4 regions of the Rhodococcus sp. P1Y genome follow, and region 3 is predicted to be linked to each of the others. Evidence: riboswitches for the same ligand, from Rfam matches in the RefSeq annotation. Region 3 holds a riboswitch; each other region holds the start of a gene.

Region 1 (4,253 bases), 260 kb from region 3:
AGTCGAACCAGTCGAACCGGTACCGATCAACGTTCCGCGATCACGAATTGCTTGCGGAACCTTCGCGGCGATCTCGTCGACCTTGTCGACGTGGATGCGGCCGGACTGCTCGGGCGAGAGATCGTAGGTGATTCCGTCGGAAGCGGTGACGGTGTTCTCGGCCTCTGGCTCACTGCAGGCGCCCACCGTGAGGGCAACTGCTGCAAGAGCCGAAACTAGCACCGCGACGCGGCGGTTGGATCTGGGCATGACTGTTCCTTGATGTGTGTGTAAGTGAAGTAGATCTAGAGGACGTGTGCGAGGAACGACTTGGTGCGTTCCTCTTGTGGATTGTCGAGAAGTTCTGCGGGCGAACCCTGTTCAACCACCTGACCCGCGTCCATGAAGACGATGGTGTCGGCGATCTCGCGAGCGAATCCGACCTCGTGGGTGACGATCACCAAGGTTGCGCCCTCACGGGCTAGTCCTCTGATCACTTCGAGGACCTCGCCGACCAATTCGGGGTCAAGGGCCGACGTCGGTTCGTCGAAGAGAATAACTTTGGGTCGCAATGCAAGTGCGCGAGCGATGGCGACCCGCTGCTGCTGACCACCGGACAGGCGTCGGGGATAGTCATGCGCTTTGTCCTTCAACCCGACCCGCTCGAGAAGCGCGAGCGCCTCGGGCTCGACGTCGGACTTCCTGCGCTTCTGGGCCGAGATCGGCGCTTCGATCACGTTCTCCAGCACCGTCAGATGTGGGAAGAGATTGAAGTTCTGGAAGACGAAACCGATCTGCGAGCGTTGACGAAGGATGTCCTTGTTGCCCAGCTCGTGCAGCTTGTTTCCCTTGCGCCGATATCCGACGAGATCATTGTCGACGCGGACTGTCCCCTGGTCCACCTTCTCGAGGTGATTGAGGCTACGGAGCAGAGTGGACTTCCCCGATCCGGACGGTCCGATGACGACGGTGACTTCACCCGGCCGAACCACGAGGTCGACGCCTTTGAGCACTTCGAGCGTGCCGTAGGACTTGTGAACCCCGCGAACCTCGACCGCATACTTGGTCTTCGACGGTGACGTCGATGCATCGAGCGTCGTCATCGTGTTCCTCCTCCGCGCGGCGGGGCGGTGATTTCCGATAGTTTCTTGCGGACCTTCTGAACCGGCGTGAGCGGGATGTTGCGGACTGCGCCCTTGGCGTAGTGACGTTCGACGTAGAACTGCACGACCGACAGGATCGATGTGAGCACGATGTACCAGACGGTTGCGACCATGAGCAGCGGTACCACGCGACCGTTGCGTCCATACACGACCTGGACCTGGTAGAACAGCTCGGCGATAGCCATGACCGACACGATCGACGTGCCCTTGAACAGGCTGATCACTTCGTTCGCCGCGTTGGGCAGGATGCCGCGCATCGCCTGGGGCAGGATGATCTTGAAGAACTCGCGATGCTTCGGTATGCCAAGCGCTGCAGCAGCTTCCAACTGACCCTGGTCGACGGAAATGATGCCGGCACGGACGATCTCCGCCGAGTAGGCCGCTTGATGCAGCGCCAACCCGATGATCGCGGCTGTGGAACCACTGATCACGCTGTTGACGTCGAACTCGAAGAAGGCCGGTCCGAACGGAATTCCCAGGGTCAGAGTCTGATACAGGTAGGCAATGTTGAACCAGAACAGTAGCTGCACGATAAGCGGTATCGACCGGAACGCCCAGATGTAGAACCACGAAATCGTCTGCAACACCGGATTGTTCGATAGTCTGGCGATTGCCAGCGCTATGCCGATGACGAATCCGATCAGAGTGCCCCAGAACGTGAGCTGAATGGTCAGCCAGAGAGCAGCGAGGATCGACGGCGCAGCGAAGTATTCTGCGAAGGTCCCCCAGTCCCAACCTGGGTTCGTGGCAAGACCGTGCACGAACTGTGCGACGAGTGTCAGCACCACGATGCTGGTCACCCAGCGCCACGGGTGCCACTTTCTGGCAACGACGAGCTGTTCGTCATCGACGTGTTCGTCTACGGCCGTGGGCCGAGAATCTAGCTGAGTCACCGGGACCGCCGGCTGTGTGTGTGCATGACGAGATCGAGCCTTCTTCCGAGGGAAATGCGTGATGAGAAACAGGTCCTCCGACCGGCCGACGCTTCGGCCGTCGAGAGCCCCGTTCAGCAGGAATCGATGCGCGGGTACCGACTCTTCAGAGCAGGAAGTGCCCTGTACAAGTGCGGGTGCCGACCCGAGACAGGTCGACGTACAGACCTCGCCACGTGCGACAGTTCATGTGTCCTCCATCGGTCCTGGCGGTAGCACCCACACCTGCCGTGAGGCAGGGGGTTGCTGCGACGTCGTAGAGCCAAGGTCTCTCGGTCGCTCTGGATGGTGAGGGAAATGTAAGCGGCCGATAGTGGATCCGTCAAGTCGCCGCAACTGGTTTACTCAGTGCCGCTTGGCAATCGGTTTGAGATCAGGGTGATTTCAAACCTTGCAATCTGCGAACCCTTCAGAGCAGCGCCCTGCATACCGCTGGATTTCAGAAGAGTTGCGTCCGAACACCTGTTCGACTAATGTTCTTTCAATGGGGATGCCGGGGGGCTTCGAGGATCAGATCCGACGCGATAACGACGCGGTCGCTGCGGAACTTCTCGCTGGGCTCACCGATGATCGCCGGACCGAAAACAAAGCTGCCGCCGCATTGGTTATGCACCTGTTCGAACTCGGCGAATTCCGGTTTGCTGCGGAAGCAGGTATTCACGATCGCGGAGGTGAAGCGGATGTCACTCGTGCCGATCGTGCCGTCGAGACGGAAGCTGCTGTTGCGCTCTCACTTTCGCGAACAGTAGTCCGCGACATGATCACCGTTGGCAAGCAGTTGCACTGGAGAATGCCCGGGATTTGCACAGCCTTCTCTGGCGGCGACCTCGACTATCCGCGCGTTCGGACTATCGCGCTTGTGCTGTCGAAAGTCAGCGACGACACCGTGCGCGCCATCGAAGCGGACATACTTGCCAGCGCTCTCCGCTACAGCACGAAGGTATTGCGAGACAAAATCTGGGCCCACTGGTTCGATCATGACAAAGACGAGGCCACCGCAGCCAGAATCGCCGCCGAGTCAGAGGAGCGTTGCGCCGAGCTCAAAGCGAGCAACGATGGAATGGCCTCATTGTTCGCAAAAATGACGGCTCTCGAAGGTGCCGAGTGCGATTCGGTGTTGGAGGAGATCGCCGGAACCGTGTGCTCACGGGACCCTCGTACCAAGAGGCAGTTGCGTGGACATGCCTTGGTCGCGCTGATCCATCGAGAGGACGCCGTCGCGTGTCTGTGCGGCAAGGAGGACTGCCCGGTGCGTGGCGCAGTAGACCTCACTCCGAAGCGCCGGCCCCACCTCTTGCAAATACTGATCAGTGCCGAATCGTTGCTCGGGTTGACCAGTGAGCCTGCAACTCTCGGAGATGGAACCGTCCTGGATCCGGAGACCGCCCGATTGATCGCAGGCGACGCTCGGTGGCAGATCCTGCTTACCGAATTCCTTGACGCCGCGAAAGCGCAGGTCGGCGGGCAGGACGCGAGTCGCCAGCCAGAACCTTCGGCTGAAACAGCTGCTAGCTGCGATCGCAGCGGTAACGACGAAACCGGTGGCGGTTGCGGTGGTGATTCGGGAACCCCAGGCAACACCGGACCCGAGCCGGGGCCTTTTGGAGACGACGGGCCACAGCCTCGGCCTCCCGGGGATACGGGTCCGAACTCGGGATCCCCCGGCGGGCCGCGGGCATTCCGGATCATCGCGCGCGGTCGAACCCGTGCTGCCGCACCGCTTCCTACCCCGGGCGGGCGCCAGAGCACGGATCCGAACGGTGTCTCCCCCTCCGCCGGCGCCACCCCTTCGGCCGGCGCCTCCCCTCCGCCTCGTCACTGCGAGGTCAGGCCGTGGCGGCAGCATCGCAGGCCGAGAGGTTCAGCTGTCGGCGGCAATTGCGGCTTTCCTGGCCGCAGCGGCCGAAGATCCGTCGTTGACTCAGGGCATCTACCCCGACGGCCACGGCGGATTCGCCGAACCACCGGCGGGAGCGTTGACGTACAGACCCTCGGCCGAACTGGTTGCGCTCACCCGTGCGACGCACTGCACCTGCACTTTTCCCAATTGCAGTGTGCCCGCAACGCGGTGCGAGATCGACCACATCGTCCCGTTCGACCACGACGATCCTTTGGCCGGCGGATGGACGATCGCGTCGAACTTGCAACCTTTGTGCAATTTTCACCATCAGTCGAAAAC
Region 2 (4,253 bases), 2.8 Mb from region 3:
CGCCCTCGAGCAAGAGCGCGTGTACCAGAACCTCGAACGGGTCAAGGAGAACAAGCTCGTCTTCACCGACGCCGTCACGGCCGGCGCGATCTACTTCACCAGTCCGCTGAGCCTGCCGTACGTCATCGACCAACTGGTGCCTGCATTCGCGAGCACACTTGCCGGCGAGGGCGCGGCGACGACCACGAGCTGACCGAGTCCTGCGCCGAGATCGAGGTTGTGCGCCGAAACCGCAGACTTTCGCGGCACAACCTCGATCTCGACCGGGCTCAGGCAGCGAAGTACGTCAGGCAGCGAGGTGCGTCAGGAAGCTTTGAGCGCGGTGGCGTCGCTGCGTCGCTGCATCCACATGGCCGTTGCCAGCACGGCGAGACCTGCCACCGCCAGCATCGAACCGACTGCCGCAGGCGCGGTGTATCCGAATCCCGCGGCAATGACTGCGCCGCCGAGAGCAGCGCCGATCGCATTCGCCAGATTGAACGCCGCGTGATTGAGCGACGCGGCAAGGGTCTGGGCATCGTCGGCGACGTCCATCAACCGCGTCTGCAAACCGGGGATGACCGATGAACCCGATGCGCCGATCAGAAATACGAGAACGAGCGCGCTGATCGGGTTGTGTGAAGCAACCACGAACACGGCGAGAAATACCGCCATCGACGCAAGGCCGATGAAGGTCCCGCGCAACTGGTACCGATCAGCGAGCCAACCTCCGACGAAGTTGCCTGCAACCATGCCGAGGCCGTAGATCATCAGTGCGACCGGTACGAACGCACGGGCCAACCCGGCAACATCGGTGAGAGTGGATGCAATGTAGGTGTAGACGGCGAACATGCCGCCGAATCCGACCATGCCGACGAACAACGTCATCCACACCTGACCACGTCGCAGAGCGCCGAGTTCGGTGATCGGATTGGTGGTCGGCATGCCGTCGAGACGCGGCATCCACATGATCAGGGCGGTGACGGTCAGCGCGCCGATGACAGCGACGACCGCGAATGCACTGCGCCAGCCGAGCGCCTGGCCCAGCCACGTCGCCGCGGGGACGCCGACGACGTTCGCGACCGAGAGACCCATCATGACCATCGCCACGGCCTTGGCCCGCTTACCCGGCTCGGCGAGATGCGCGGCAACAAGGGCCGCGATGCCGAAAAACGCACCGTGAGGAAGACCTGCGACGAACCTCGATGCCACCAGCTCACCGAAGCTGGGCGCGAACACCGTCCCGAGATTTCCGAGGGTGAACGCCACCATGAGTCCGATCAGCAGCACACGTCGCGGAACCCGAGCGGCAAGGGTGGCGATCGCGGGCGCACCGACGACGACGCCGAGTGCGTAGGCCGAGATCATGTGACCGGCGGACGGTTCGGAGATTCCCATCGTCGTCGCAACGTCGGGAAGAAGACCCATCGACGCGAACTCGGTGGTTCCGATTCCGAACCCACCGATCGACAACGCGAGCATCGCGAGCCGCCTGCGAGAAGAGAGGGGCCTACGACTGCCGCTCGGACCGTTCGACACCCTGTCGCGCACCGCGCTGACATTTTTGGCGAAAGCCGAATCGGTGACAGTCACAGCAAAACAACCTTGTCTCGAAGGGGGAGGTATCGACGCGAACCCAAGAGGGAACGGCCACTGAATCGATTCTGTTCCCTCGACCGATCAAATTTCGAATCGCCACACGGTGATTGTGCTCACCCAGTCGACTCGCATCCCGTTGGGAGGAATCACCGAGAGTCGTTGTTTCCCGATCTCGGTGACCCCGCTAGGATTCACCGCAGGTCATGAGTACCAGCATCAAGCCCCGGCTTGCTGGTCGGCAACCCTCCAACCGCGGTGGGGTGCCCCGGGTGACAAGACCTGGTTGGTCGGCGACGCGTACCTGCGCCGCCAACGAGCAAGCGCGGGTCCGCCTCATCGAGATGGAAGACGAGGTCGGCGGACCCACCGAACGAGCGCGACTGGAAACAGCGCGCTCGAAAAGGAGGTTCACCATGTGTTGTTGTACCGATACGCCCCGCCCAGGCTCCCACCACGAGAGCCCATTCGAAATTTGAACATCCTTCGAAGACGGAGTTATCACTCACATGACCGACAGCACCCCTGACGTCGTAGACGCAGCAGGCACCCCCATCGAGGACCCCACCGCATCGTGGAGCTTCGAGACCAAGCAGATCCACACCGGACAGACGCCGGACGGCGCCACGAACGCCCGCGCGCTGCCGATCTACCAGACCACCTCGTACACCTTCGACAACACCGATCACGCTGCCGCGTTGTTCGGGCTCGCCGAGCCCGGCAATATTTACACCCGCATCATCAACCCCACCCAGGACGTCGTCGAGCAGCGCATCGCCGCTCTGGAAGGTGGAGTTGCAGCGCTCCTACTCGCCTCCGGGCAGGCCGCGGAGACCTTCGCGATTCTCAATCTGGCCGAGGCAGGCGACCACATCGTCGCGAGCCCACGCCTCTACGGCGGAACGTACAACCTCTTCCACTACACACTCCCCAAACTCGGAATCACCGTGACTTTCGTCGACGATCCCGACGACCTGGAGCAGTGGCGAGCAGCGATCACCCCGAAGACCAAGGCGTTCTACGGTGAGACCATCTCCAACCCGAAGAACGACATCTTCGACATTCCCGGCATCTCCGGGGTAGCCCACGAGAACGGCATTCCGTTGATCGTCGACAACACCGTCGCGACGCCGTACCTCATCCGGCCGTTGGAGCATGGGGCCGACATCGTCGTCCATTCGGCGACCAAGTATCTCGGCGGCCACGGGACGGCCATCGCAGGTGTCATCGTCGACGGCGGCACGTTCGACTGGACGCAGGGGCGTCACGCCAACTTCACCACCCCCGACCCCAGCTACCACGGCGTGGTGTTCGCCGACCTGGGTGCACCCGCGTTCGCTCTCAAGGCCCGCGTGCAATTGCTCCGCGACATCGGCGCAGCAGTGTCGCCGTTCAATGCCTTCCTCATCAGCCAAGGACTGGAAACGCTGAGTCTGCGCATCGAGCGGCATGTCGAGAACGCACAGAAGGTCGCCGCGTTCATCGAGGCACGCGAGGACGTCGAGTCCGTCAACTACGCAGGCCTGAAGTCCTCGCCGTGGTACCAGCGTGGACAGGAGTTGGCCCCTAAGGGGCAGGGCGCGATCATCGCGTTCGAACTGAAGGGCGGCATCGACGCGGGCAAGAAGTTCGTCAACGCACTCAGCCTTCACAGCCATGTCGCTAACATCGGTGATGTGCGTTCACTTGTCATTCACCCCGCATCGACAACCCACTCCCAGCTGACACCGGAGGAGCAACTCGCCTCGGGCGTCACCCCCGGTTTGGTCAGGCTCGCTGTGGGCATCGAAGGGATCGACGACATCCTCGCCGATCTCGAAACCGGATTCGCCGCGGCGGCATCTTGACAATCGGCTCTGTGCACGACGTCCGTCCGGCTGCGGGCTTTCCGCCGCCGGACGGACGGCTCGGCAGTATCGACATCGGCCCACTCGAATTGGAGAGCGGCGCATCGCTTCCTGCGGTATCCGTTGCTGTTCAGCGCTGGGGTGAGCTCGCTCCCGGTCGCGACAATGTCGTGCTGGTCGAGCACGCACTGACGGGCGATTCGCACGTCAGCGGACCCGCCGACGACCACCATGCCCTTCCGGGCTGGTGGAACGGCATGGTCGGACCAGGCGCACCCATCGATACCGACGAGTGGTGCGTCATCGCATCCAACGTTCTCGGCGGGTGCGGTGGCACGACTGGACCCAGCTCGCTCGCATCCGACGGCACTCCCTACGGCAGCAGATTTCCGGAAATCTCCATCCGCGACCAAGTCGCAGCTGAGGCTGCGCTGGCGGATGTTCTCGGGATCGAGCGGTTCGCCGCGGTTGTCGGCGGATCGATGGGCGGCATGCGGACACTCGAGTGGATCGTCGAACACCCCGACCGTGTCGGGGCTGCGCTCGTACTCGCCGTCGGCGCGCGCGCGACCGCAGACCAAATCGGTACCCAAACCACGCAGATCGACGCCATCACGTCCGATCCCGAATGGCAGGGCGGCAACTATCACGGCACCGGGCGATCGCCACGAGCCGGACTGAAGATTGCTCGGCGTATCGCACACTTGACCTACCGCACCGAGAGCGAACTCGATCTGAGGTTCTCGAACTCCGCACAGGATGACGAAAACCCTTGGAACGGCGGAAGATACGCAATCGAAAGCTACCTCCAACATCAAGCAAACAAGTTGG
Region 3 (4,253 bases):
TACCGACGTTCGTCGACGAGACCCTCTCGGACTACCCCGAGTTGTGGGCTGCTGCAGGGCATCCGAACACGGTCTTCAAGACCACGTGCTCGGAGCTTCTGCGCATCACCGCCGGTCTCGCCATCGATGTCACCTAGACGCGGGAGCGCTCAGGAGGCCAGCACCCGTGTCGGCGTCAGCGAGCCGGTCGCGGCCAGAAGCTTCTCGGCGGAGAATAAGACACCGCGATCCTCCAGCCAGGGCACGACGCCGCGTGCGATCTTGTCGAGGTTCCGCTGCTCGGGCCCGACGGCGATGAGGGTCACCCCGTCGGCCACCTCCGCTGCCTTCACGTCGGCGACGAGCCCCGCGAGACCGGAGGGGGTCCCGACGTACCGGATGGAACTCGGCACCGCCGGGAGGTCCAGCGCGGCGAATTCCCGACGCGCGGTCCGTGCATCGTCGGCGACGTGGATCTCGATATCGAGAAACACCGCAACGCTGTCGGCATCTTTGCCTGCCTCGACGGCCTCGGCCCTGGCACGTGCTCTTGCCTGCTGACCCTCGCGGAGATCCGAGGCGTGGATGCGAACTATCGACTCGGTAGGGCGAGCGTCGGTGACTTCCGTCCATGCGCCTGGAGTTGCAAGGGCAAGGCGGACAGGTGAGTTGTTCGACATGAAATTGGTCCCGTCGTGCAAGCGAGGTGTTGGGGAGGATGACTGAAGTCCGAACACCTACACGAGCCAGAGGCCGTCCGGCACAGATCGACGTATCGATCGCGCCAGAGTCGGTTCTGCGACAGAGCAATTGCCCTCATGAGGCGATGCTAACCGTTTGCGTTGCGCATGGGGATCCCACGCCTGCGGCACCGCCTGCCAGCTCGGGGAACGGGCGAGGGTCGGGAATAGGATTCCACCAACCGTTCTCCTCCTCGTACGTCCAGGAGGGCCCGTCGGCGACGAGCGTCTCGATGGCCCCGATCAGCCGATCCACATCGGCGTCGGAACTGCCGAGCCCCAGGCTGGCGCGCACGGCACCGTCCGCGTGACCCAGTCGCGCGAGCAGCGGGTGAGCGCAGAACTTGCCATCCCGCACTCCGATGCCGTGCTCGGCCGACAGGTACGCAGCGATCTCGCCGGGGCCGAATCCATCTACGGAAAATGTGACTATCCCCACACTGTCCGGGGAGTCGTTCCACACCGTCAGTACGTCGACGCCAGGCACCGCCGTCAACCCGTCGCGCAGGCGATCGGACAGTCGACGCTCGTGGTCGACCGAACCTGCCACCTCGAAATGCTCGAGGGCTTCACATGCTGCCGCCAAGGCGACGACGCCGAGCACGTTGGGTGTACCCGCCTCGTGACGTGCCGGAACCGGCGCCCACTCGGCGTGATCGAGACCGACGTGGCGAACAGCCCCGCCGCCTGCGAGATAGGGCTCGGCGGCGTCGAGCCAGTCACGCTTACCGACGAGCACGCCGGCACCGTGCGGCGCGTACAACTTGTGTCCGGAAAACGCGAGGTAGTCCACCCCCAGGGCCTCGATGTCGACCCGTCGATGGGGTACCAATTGCGCACCGTCGACGAGGATGCGTGCGCCGTATCGGTGCGCGAGAGCAGCGAGCTCGTCGATCGGAAGTACTTCGCCGGTCACATTGGAGGCGCCCGTCACCGCAAGCAGCGCAGCCGGTTTGGCAGCGAGTTCGGCTTCGATCGATACCAGGGTCTCGGCGATGGACTCGGCCGCGACGACGACGCGGCGGTCGTTCCAGGGCAGCAGGTTCGCGTGATGCTCGATATCGAGAACCACGGTGTCTCCCGGCACGCACCCGGCAAGAAGGTTCAGCGAGTCGGTGGTGTTCCTGGTGAAGATGACAACCGCATCCGATTGCGCTCCAACGAAATTCGACACCGTCACGCGTGCCTTTTCGTACGCCGCAGTGGACACGCGTGATGCGTACCCGGCGCCGCGGTGAACGCTCGAGTAGTAGGGCAACAGATCGGCAATTCGCTCGGTCACGTGGGCGAGCGCAGGCGCGCTGGCCGCGTAGTCGAAATTGGCGTACGTGCAGGTACTTCCATTCACCAGAGGAACCTGCAGATCAGCGCCGCTGACTGTAGCGAACGAAGCACACGAGTTGTCGAGAACAGCAGTCATGACAAATAACCCCTTGTCGATCAAGGGACCCGAAGAATCGTCAGTGAGAAGTCGAGTCCGCGCTTGCTGCACCGGTTTTCCGGCGTCAGCCAGGTCGTCACCCGGAGCACCCCACCGCGGAGGAGGGTTGCCGACCAGCAAGCCGGGGCTTGATGCTGGTACTCATGACCTGCACAGAGGATGGCAAAAGTGCCACTGGATTGTCAACCCGGGAGGTAGGAAACCTCCAACTCGATTAAGCTGTGCCCGGTGCCGAGACCGTACGAGATGCAGCTTTGCGCGAACGAAACGTCCGTTCACCTTCTGGACAACCGAACATGAGATAACGACCGCTGACGTTCGTTTCGGTACAACACGAGAAGAAGGAACACCGGTTGTCTGTGCAATCACAATCGGATTCGGCTAGCGTCCAGCCCTCGGCTGGCGTCCCCGCCGAATTCTTGCGCGCAGGGCGCGCTCCATCGGAGCGAACGCTCATCGACATCCTGCGCTCGACCACCTCGCAGTACCCCGATGCCGCGGCGATCGACGACGGCACCGTCTCGGTCACCTACCGCGAGCTCCTCGAGGACATCGACGAAGGCGCGCAGTGGCTGGCCAGGGCTGGAGTAAGGCGCGGCGACCGCGTCGGAATCAGAATGCCCTCGGGTTCGTTCTCGCTCTACGTCGCCATCTTGTCGATCCTCAATGCGGGTGCCGCCTACGTGCCCGTCGATGCCGACGACCCGGACGAACGGGCCGAGCTGGTGTTCGGCGAAGCGAAGGTCACTGCCGTCGTCACGGCAGGAGGAATCGCGGCGGGTACGGCCGACAAGCAGGACACCCCGATCCCGGACACCCTCACGATCCCTTCACCCGACGAAGACGCGTGGGTCATCTTCACCTCCGGCTCCACCGGGACCCCGAAGGGTGTGGCCGTCAGCCACCGCAATGCGGCGGCGTTCGTCGACGCCGAGGCACGGATGTTCATGCAGGACGACCCGCTGGGTCCGGGTGACCGGGTACTCGCAGGCCTTTCGGTGGCGTTCGACGCGTCGTGCGAGGAGATGTGGCTCGCGTGGCGTCACGGCGCATGCCTGGTGCCCGCTCCGCGCTCTCTCGTTCGCAGTGGTTTCGACCTCGGGCCGTGGTTGATCGCCCGCGACATCTCCGTCGTCTCGACGGTTCCCACGCTCGCCGCTCTGTGGCCTGCCGTAGCTCTCGAAGCCGTCCGGCTGCTCATCTTCGGCGGTGAAGCGTGCCCACCCGAGCTGGCCGAGCGCCTCGCCGTCGACGGCCGCGAGGTCTGGAACACCTACGGTCCGACGGAAGCAACCGTCGTCGCGTGCGCGTCGATCATGGACGGCAAGGGCCCGGTGCGTATCGGACTCCCGCTCGACGGGTGGGATCTCGCCGTGGTGGACGGAGGCGGCAATCCCGTCGCCGTCGGGGAGGTCGGTGAGCTGGTCATCGGCGGAGTCGGACTTGCGCGCTATCTCGATCCGGCCAAGGACGCCGAGAAGTACGCCCCGATGCCGACGCTCGGATGGGACCGCGCCTATCGCAGCGGCGACCTCGTCAAGCTCGAGCTCGAAGGCTTGCTCTTCCAAGGCCGCGCCGACGACCAGATCAAACTCGGCGGCAGACGCATCGAACTCGGTGAGATCGACAACGCGCTTCAGTCGTTGCCCGGCGTCGGCGGCGCGGCCGCAGCCGTCAGGAAGACCGGTGCGGGCAACTCGGTCCTCGTCGGCTACCTGGCTAGTACCGACCCGAATTTCGATCTGGACGCAGCCCGCAAGATTCTGGCCGAGCAGTTGCCGTCGGCGCTCGTTCCACGCCTCGCACTCGTCGACGAGATGCCGACGCGCACCTCGGGCAAGGTCGACCGCAACGCTCTTCCGTGGCCACTCCCCGGCATGGGCGAGTCCTCGGACCTGACCGGGACCGCCGGATGGGTCGCCGAATTGTGGACCAACATCCTCGGTGCCCAGGTCTCCGACGAGAACGCCGACTTCTTCCAGAACGGCGGCGGATCGCTGTCCGCCGCACAGCTGGTGACCGCCCTACGCGAGCGATTCCCGGAAATCACCGTCGCTCAGCTGTACGACCACCCGCGGCTGGGTTCGCTCGCG
Region 4 (4,253 bases), 270 kb from region 3:
GGTCTGGGGTATCCCGCACTGCAGGCTGCTCTGATCATGGTCGGCAGCTCGATTCTGATGGCCGTCACGTCGGCCTTCGGCTGGCGCGTCGTCGTGAGGTTGGGCCGCACCGCGGTGATCGGAGCTGTCGTGCTCGAATTGTTCGTCGTGGCGGGATACGTATCGACCATCAACTTCCTCCCGCGCGAACTCACCGTGCCCGCGTTCGTCGTACTTGCCGTACTGTCCGGCCTTGCAAGCGGATTCGTCGACGCACCCAACCGTGGCATGACCCTCGAATACGCCCCAGCAGGGGCCAATGGCGTAGCAGCCGGTTTTCTGCAACTGTCCCAGCGATTGTCCGCGACGATCTCTCTCGCTGCAGTGTCGGGAATCTACCTCGGCGTCCTTGCTGCGAACGAGAACAACTACGGCCGTGCAGTCGCACTCGGTCTCGGCGTATGTGCGCTGATGCTGCTCGGTTCACTCACATGCGCCGTCATCGACGGTAGAAGGAGACGGAAATGACTTCTCACTCCCCAGGCTCCGCTCCTGCCATGACTGGACCGAAATTCTCGTGGTTCCTTCCCACCGGAGGTGACGACGAACGCCTCGGCGGGGCCTCACACGGCGTCGGGATCGGCGCTACCGACGAAGCCGTGGCGGACACAGGCCACCGCGAGGCGTCGCTCGAGTACTTGACGCAGATTGCCCAGACCGTCGACCGGCTCGGATTCCACGCTGCTCTGACGCCGACCGGCGGGCACTGTGAGGACGCATGGCTCGTCACCTCGGCGCTGATTGCAGCGACGAAGAACCTGAAGTTCCTCGTCGCGTTCCGGCCTGGCGCCGTCGCGCCCGTGCTGTCGGCGCAGATGGTCAGCACGTTCCAGCGGTTGTCCGGTGGGCGTGCGCTACTCAATGTTGTCGTCGGGGGCGACGACATCGAACAGCGCGCCTACGGCGACACCCTCGGTAAGGACGCGCGTTACCGTCGGGCACAGGAGTTTCTGGAGATCGCACGGGCTGTCGGTGACGGCAAGCCGGTTGCGGTCGACAGCGACTTCTACACGGTCGACCGCCCGAACGGCGGCGGCTTCGGTGGCCACCCACCGGTTCCATTGCCCGACGTCTACCTCGGCGGATCCTCGCCTGCCGCGATCGAGGTCGCTGCAGCTGAAGCCGACGTGTTCCTGACCTGGGGCGAGCCGCCCGCACAAGTGGCCGAGAAGATTTCGGTGGTCGAGAAGGCCGCAGCAAGGAAAGGCCGAACGATCAGGGGCGGAATTCGGTTGCACGTCATCACACGGGACACGTCCGACGAGGCCTGGGCAGTGGCAGACGATCTCATCTCCGATCTCGACGACGACCTCATCGCTCGCAGGCAGAAGGCGTTGCGCAGCATCGGTTCCGAAGGGCAGCGCCGCATGCTGGATCTGCACGGGGGAGACCGGGACAAGCTCGTTGTCTCGCCGAATTTGTGGGCCGGATTCGGGCTCGTACGCGGGGGTGCAGGAACCGCCCTCGTCGGAAGTCACGACGAGGTCGCCGACCGCATCCGCGAATACGTGGCTGCCGGCATCGACGAGTTCATTTTCTCCGGCTACCCCCACCGGGAAGAGGCCGAACACTTCGGCCGTGGCGTGTTGCCGCTCGTACGCACCGGTCATTCCCCTGTTACTACGTAGGAAACAACCCCAATTGGCGCCGCGGGCCCTCGTGCTCGTACACTCGACCACGCAACACCATCCAGAGCGACCGAGAGACCTGGCTCTACGACGTCGCAGCAACCCCCCGCGGGGCTAGTGAAACGCGGGTGAGGGTGCTACCGCCGGGACCGATGGAGGAACGATGAGCACCACCCCTCGCCGCCCAGCGTCTGTGCACGCCGTGGGTGAAGGTTTCGTGACGGCCTGGGGCCGCATTCATCTCGATCTGTGCCGATTGACCGGCTCGATCTGTCGCGGCTGACGCTTCTACAGCCAGATTTCTTTCTTTCTTCCCGTACCGCTCGAATCAGGTGTGCCGTAACGGTGTGCCCTATTCGGCGTCCTTCACAGATCCGGAGTGCCTCGGTGTCCTCTCGTTCCGTTTTCGCAGGCGTCAGCACACTCGCTGCCCTGAGCGTCGTTCTCACCGCGTGCGGCGGTGGTTCCACGTCGAGCAGTGCAGATGCGGGGGAGCCGACTGCGGGCGGCACCCTGCGATACGGGCTGTCCGGTGCCCCGTCCTGCTCGGATCCTGCACAATCGGCCACCAATCAGACCATCTACGTAGCTCGCCAGGTGGTGGATTCGCTCACCGACCAAGATCCGGACACAGGCGAAATCACCCCGTGGCTCGCCGACAGCTGGGAGGTCGCTCCGGACGCATCGTCCTTCACGTTCAAGCTCAAGGATGGCGTGACGTTCAGCGACGGGACGCCGGTCGACGCGGAAGCGGTCAAGGCGAACTTCGACTCGATCGTGAATGTGCTGACCACCGCGAAAGCACCACTCGGGGGCAGCTACCTCTTCGGGTACGAGGGCACGACCGTCGTCGATCCACTGACGGCCCGCATCGACTTCACCGGCCCGAACGCACAGTTCCTGCAGGCAAGTTCGACGACGCAGCTCGGCATCCAGTCGCCTGAGACGGTCGCCAAGCCGGCCGAAGACCGCTGCAGCGGAAACAACATCGGCAGCGGTCCGTTCACATATGCGGACTACCAGCAGGACCGCTCGGTCACCCTCGCCAAGCGGGCCGGATACGACTGGGGATCCGATGTGTTCGCCCACGATGGTGAGGCATACCTGGACACCATCGAATTCACCGTCGTGCCCGAATCAGGGGTCAGGACAGGAAGCCTGTCCTCGGGCCAGCTCGACGCCATTTCGGATGCACTTCCCCAGGATGCTCCACAGATCGAGGCGACCGGCGGACAGATCCTCACCACCTCGAACCCAGGTGTTCCGTTCGGGATTCAGCCGAATGTCACGCGCGGCGTACTCCAGGACCCCGAGGTGCGTAAGGCCCTGGTCCCTGCGATCAATCGCCAAGAACTCGTCGACACCGTCCTCGGTCCCGATTTCAGGACGGCGACCAGCACTCTTGCAAGCAAGACGCCGGGCTACACGGAACTGTCCGACGTCACGTACGACCCGGAGAAGGCCAAGTCGATTCTGGACGCAGCGGGTTGGGTTCCCGGCCCGGACGGCATCCGTGAGAAGGACGGTCAGAAGCTCTCGTTCAAGGTCATGTTCGCCGCTGTTTTCGCTGGCAACCAGGCGATTCTCGAACTGACGCAGCAGCAATTGCGCGACGTCGGCGTCGACCTTCAGCTCGAGCTGGTCTCGGTGCCGGAATCGACGGCGCGTCAGAACACCAAGGATTACGACGCGAACTATTACAACAGCACACGGGCCGACGGCGACATACTGCGGACCAGCTTCGCGATCGACGGTCGAAACCTGAACGCGCGCGGACCGATTCCTGATCTCGACGCATCGCTCACGAACGAACTCGCGACGACGGACACTGCCGAACGCAATGCGATCATCGCCGCCGCGCAGCAGCAGGTCCTCGACAACGGCCTCTGGATCCCGACGATCGAGCTCTCCCAAGCAATCGGAGCAGGCGCGAATGTCCAGGATCTGAAGTTCGAGGCCTCGGCGCGACTGCAGTTCTTCGACACCTGGCTGAGCGGACAGTAATCATGATTCGTTATCTCGCACTGCGCGTACTGCAGGCCGTAGCGGTCTTGTGGGCGGCGTTCACCATCTCGTTCATAGTGCTGTTCCTTCTTCCGTCCGACCCGGTCAGCATCGCTGCCGACGCGGCGGGTTCGGGAACGCCGGTGGACGCCGCCGCCATCGCGGAACTGCAGGCACGTTACGGACTCGATCAGCCCGTCTGGGTCCAGTACTGGAACTCTCTCAGCGGCGCAGTGCGCGGTGACTTCGGTTTCTCCATCGCCACTGGTCAGAAGGTCACGACGGCAATCTTCGACGCCCTGCCGAGCACACTGGCGTTGGCGACGACGGCTCTCGTGCTGGCCCTGCTCTTCGGCACTACCGTCGCGTTCTTCGCGACCTACACGAAGATCAACTGGCTTCGTACAGTCCTGTTCTCGATTCCACCGCTGGGTGTGGCGGTGCCGACCTTCTGGGTCGGACTGCTTCTACTGCAGGTGTTCTCGTTCCAGCTGCGGATCTTCCCTGCATTCGGTGACCAGGGCGTGTCCTCGCTGGTCCTGCCGGCCATCACGTTGGCGCTGCCGACCGGCGCGGTCATCG

The links. Region 3 has a riboswitch for S-adenosylmethionine ahead of D8W71_RS00295 (aminotransferase class V-fold PLP-dependent enzyme). Riboswitches for the same ligand answer to the same signal wherever they lie in the genome.
Region 1: linked by a shared signal. The riboswitch ahead of D8W71_RS26255 (amino acid ABC transporter permease) and the one ahead of D8W71_RS00295 (aminotransferase class V-fold PLP-dependent enzyme) in region 3 are both predicted to bind S-adenosylmethionine.
Region 2: linked by a shared signal. The riboswitch ahead of D8W71_RS13315 (bifunctional o-acetylhomoserine/o-acetylserine sulfhydrylase) and the one ahead of D8W71_RS00295 (aminotransferase class V-fold PLP-dependent enzyme) in region 3 are both predicted to bind S-adenosylmethionine.
Region 4: linked by a shared signal. The riboswitch ahead of D8W71_RS28280 (putative leader peptide) and the one ahead of D8W71_RS00295 (aminotransferase class V-fold PLP-dependent enzyme) in region 3 are both predicted to bind S-adenosylmethionine.

The regions. Positions count from the first base shown of each region.
Region 1 covers NZ_CP032762.1:5,666,230-5,670,482, forward strand. Annotated here, with positions in the region: gene D8W71_RS26245 (ABC transporter substrate-binding protein) at 1-249, opposite strand, end outside; gene D8W71_RS26250 (amino acid ABC transporter ATP-binding protein) at 285-1,082, opposite strand; gene D8W71_RS26255 (amino acid ABC transporter permease) at 1,079-2,035, opposite strand; SAM riboswitch class I at 2,269-2,366, opposite strand; gene D8W71_RS28115 (hypothetical protein) at 2,556-2,735, opposite strand; partial or broken gene D8W71_RS28120 (DUF222 domain-containing protein) at 2,682-3,443, shown strand; gene D8W71_RS28125 (HNH endonuclease signature motif containing protein) at 3,835-4,253, shown strand, end outside.
Region 2 covers NZ_CP032762.1:2,886,743-2,890,995, reverse strand. Annotated here, with positions in the region: gene D8W71_RS13325 (ABC transporter substrate-binding protein) at 1-193, shown strand, start outside; gene D8W71_RS13320 (MFS transporter) at 304-1,461, opposite strand; SAM riboswitch class IV at 1,778-1,907, shown strand; gene D8W71_RS13315 (bifunctional o-acetylhomoserine/o-acetylserine sulfhydrylase) at 2,085-3,422, shown strand; gene metX (homoserine O-acetyltransferase MetX) at 3,419-4,253, shown strand, end outside.
Region 3 covers NZ_CP032762.1:56,425-60,677, forward strand. Annotated here, with positions in the region: gene D8W71_RS00285 (YbaK/EbsC family protein) at 1-137, shown strand, start outside; gene D8W71_RS00290 (hypothetical protein) at 150-659, opposite strand; gene D8W71_RS00295 (aminotransferase class V-fold PLP-dependent enzyme) at 796-2,139, opposite strand; SAM riboswitch class IV at 2,194-2,309, opposite strand; gene D8W71_RS00300 (Pls/PosA family non-ribosomal peptide synthetase) at 2,514-4,253, shown strand, end outside.
Region 4 covers NZ_CP032762.1:5,655,078-5,659,330, reverse strand. Annotated here, with positions in the region: gene D8W71_RS26215 (MFS transporter) at 1-507, shown strand, start outside; gene D8W71_RS26210 (LLM class flavin-dependent oxidoreductase) at 504-1,667, shown strand; SAM riboswitch class I at 1,722-1,826, shown strand; gene D8W71_RS28280 (putative leader peptide) at 1,831-1,950, shown strand; gene D8W71_RS26205 (ABC transporter substrate-binding protein) at 2,055-3,671, shown strand; gene D8W71_RS26200 (ABC transporter permease) at 3,674-4,253, shown strand, end outside.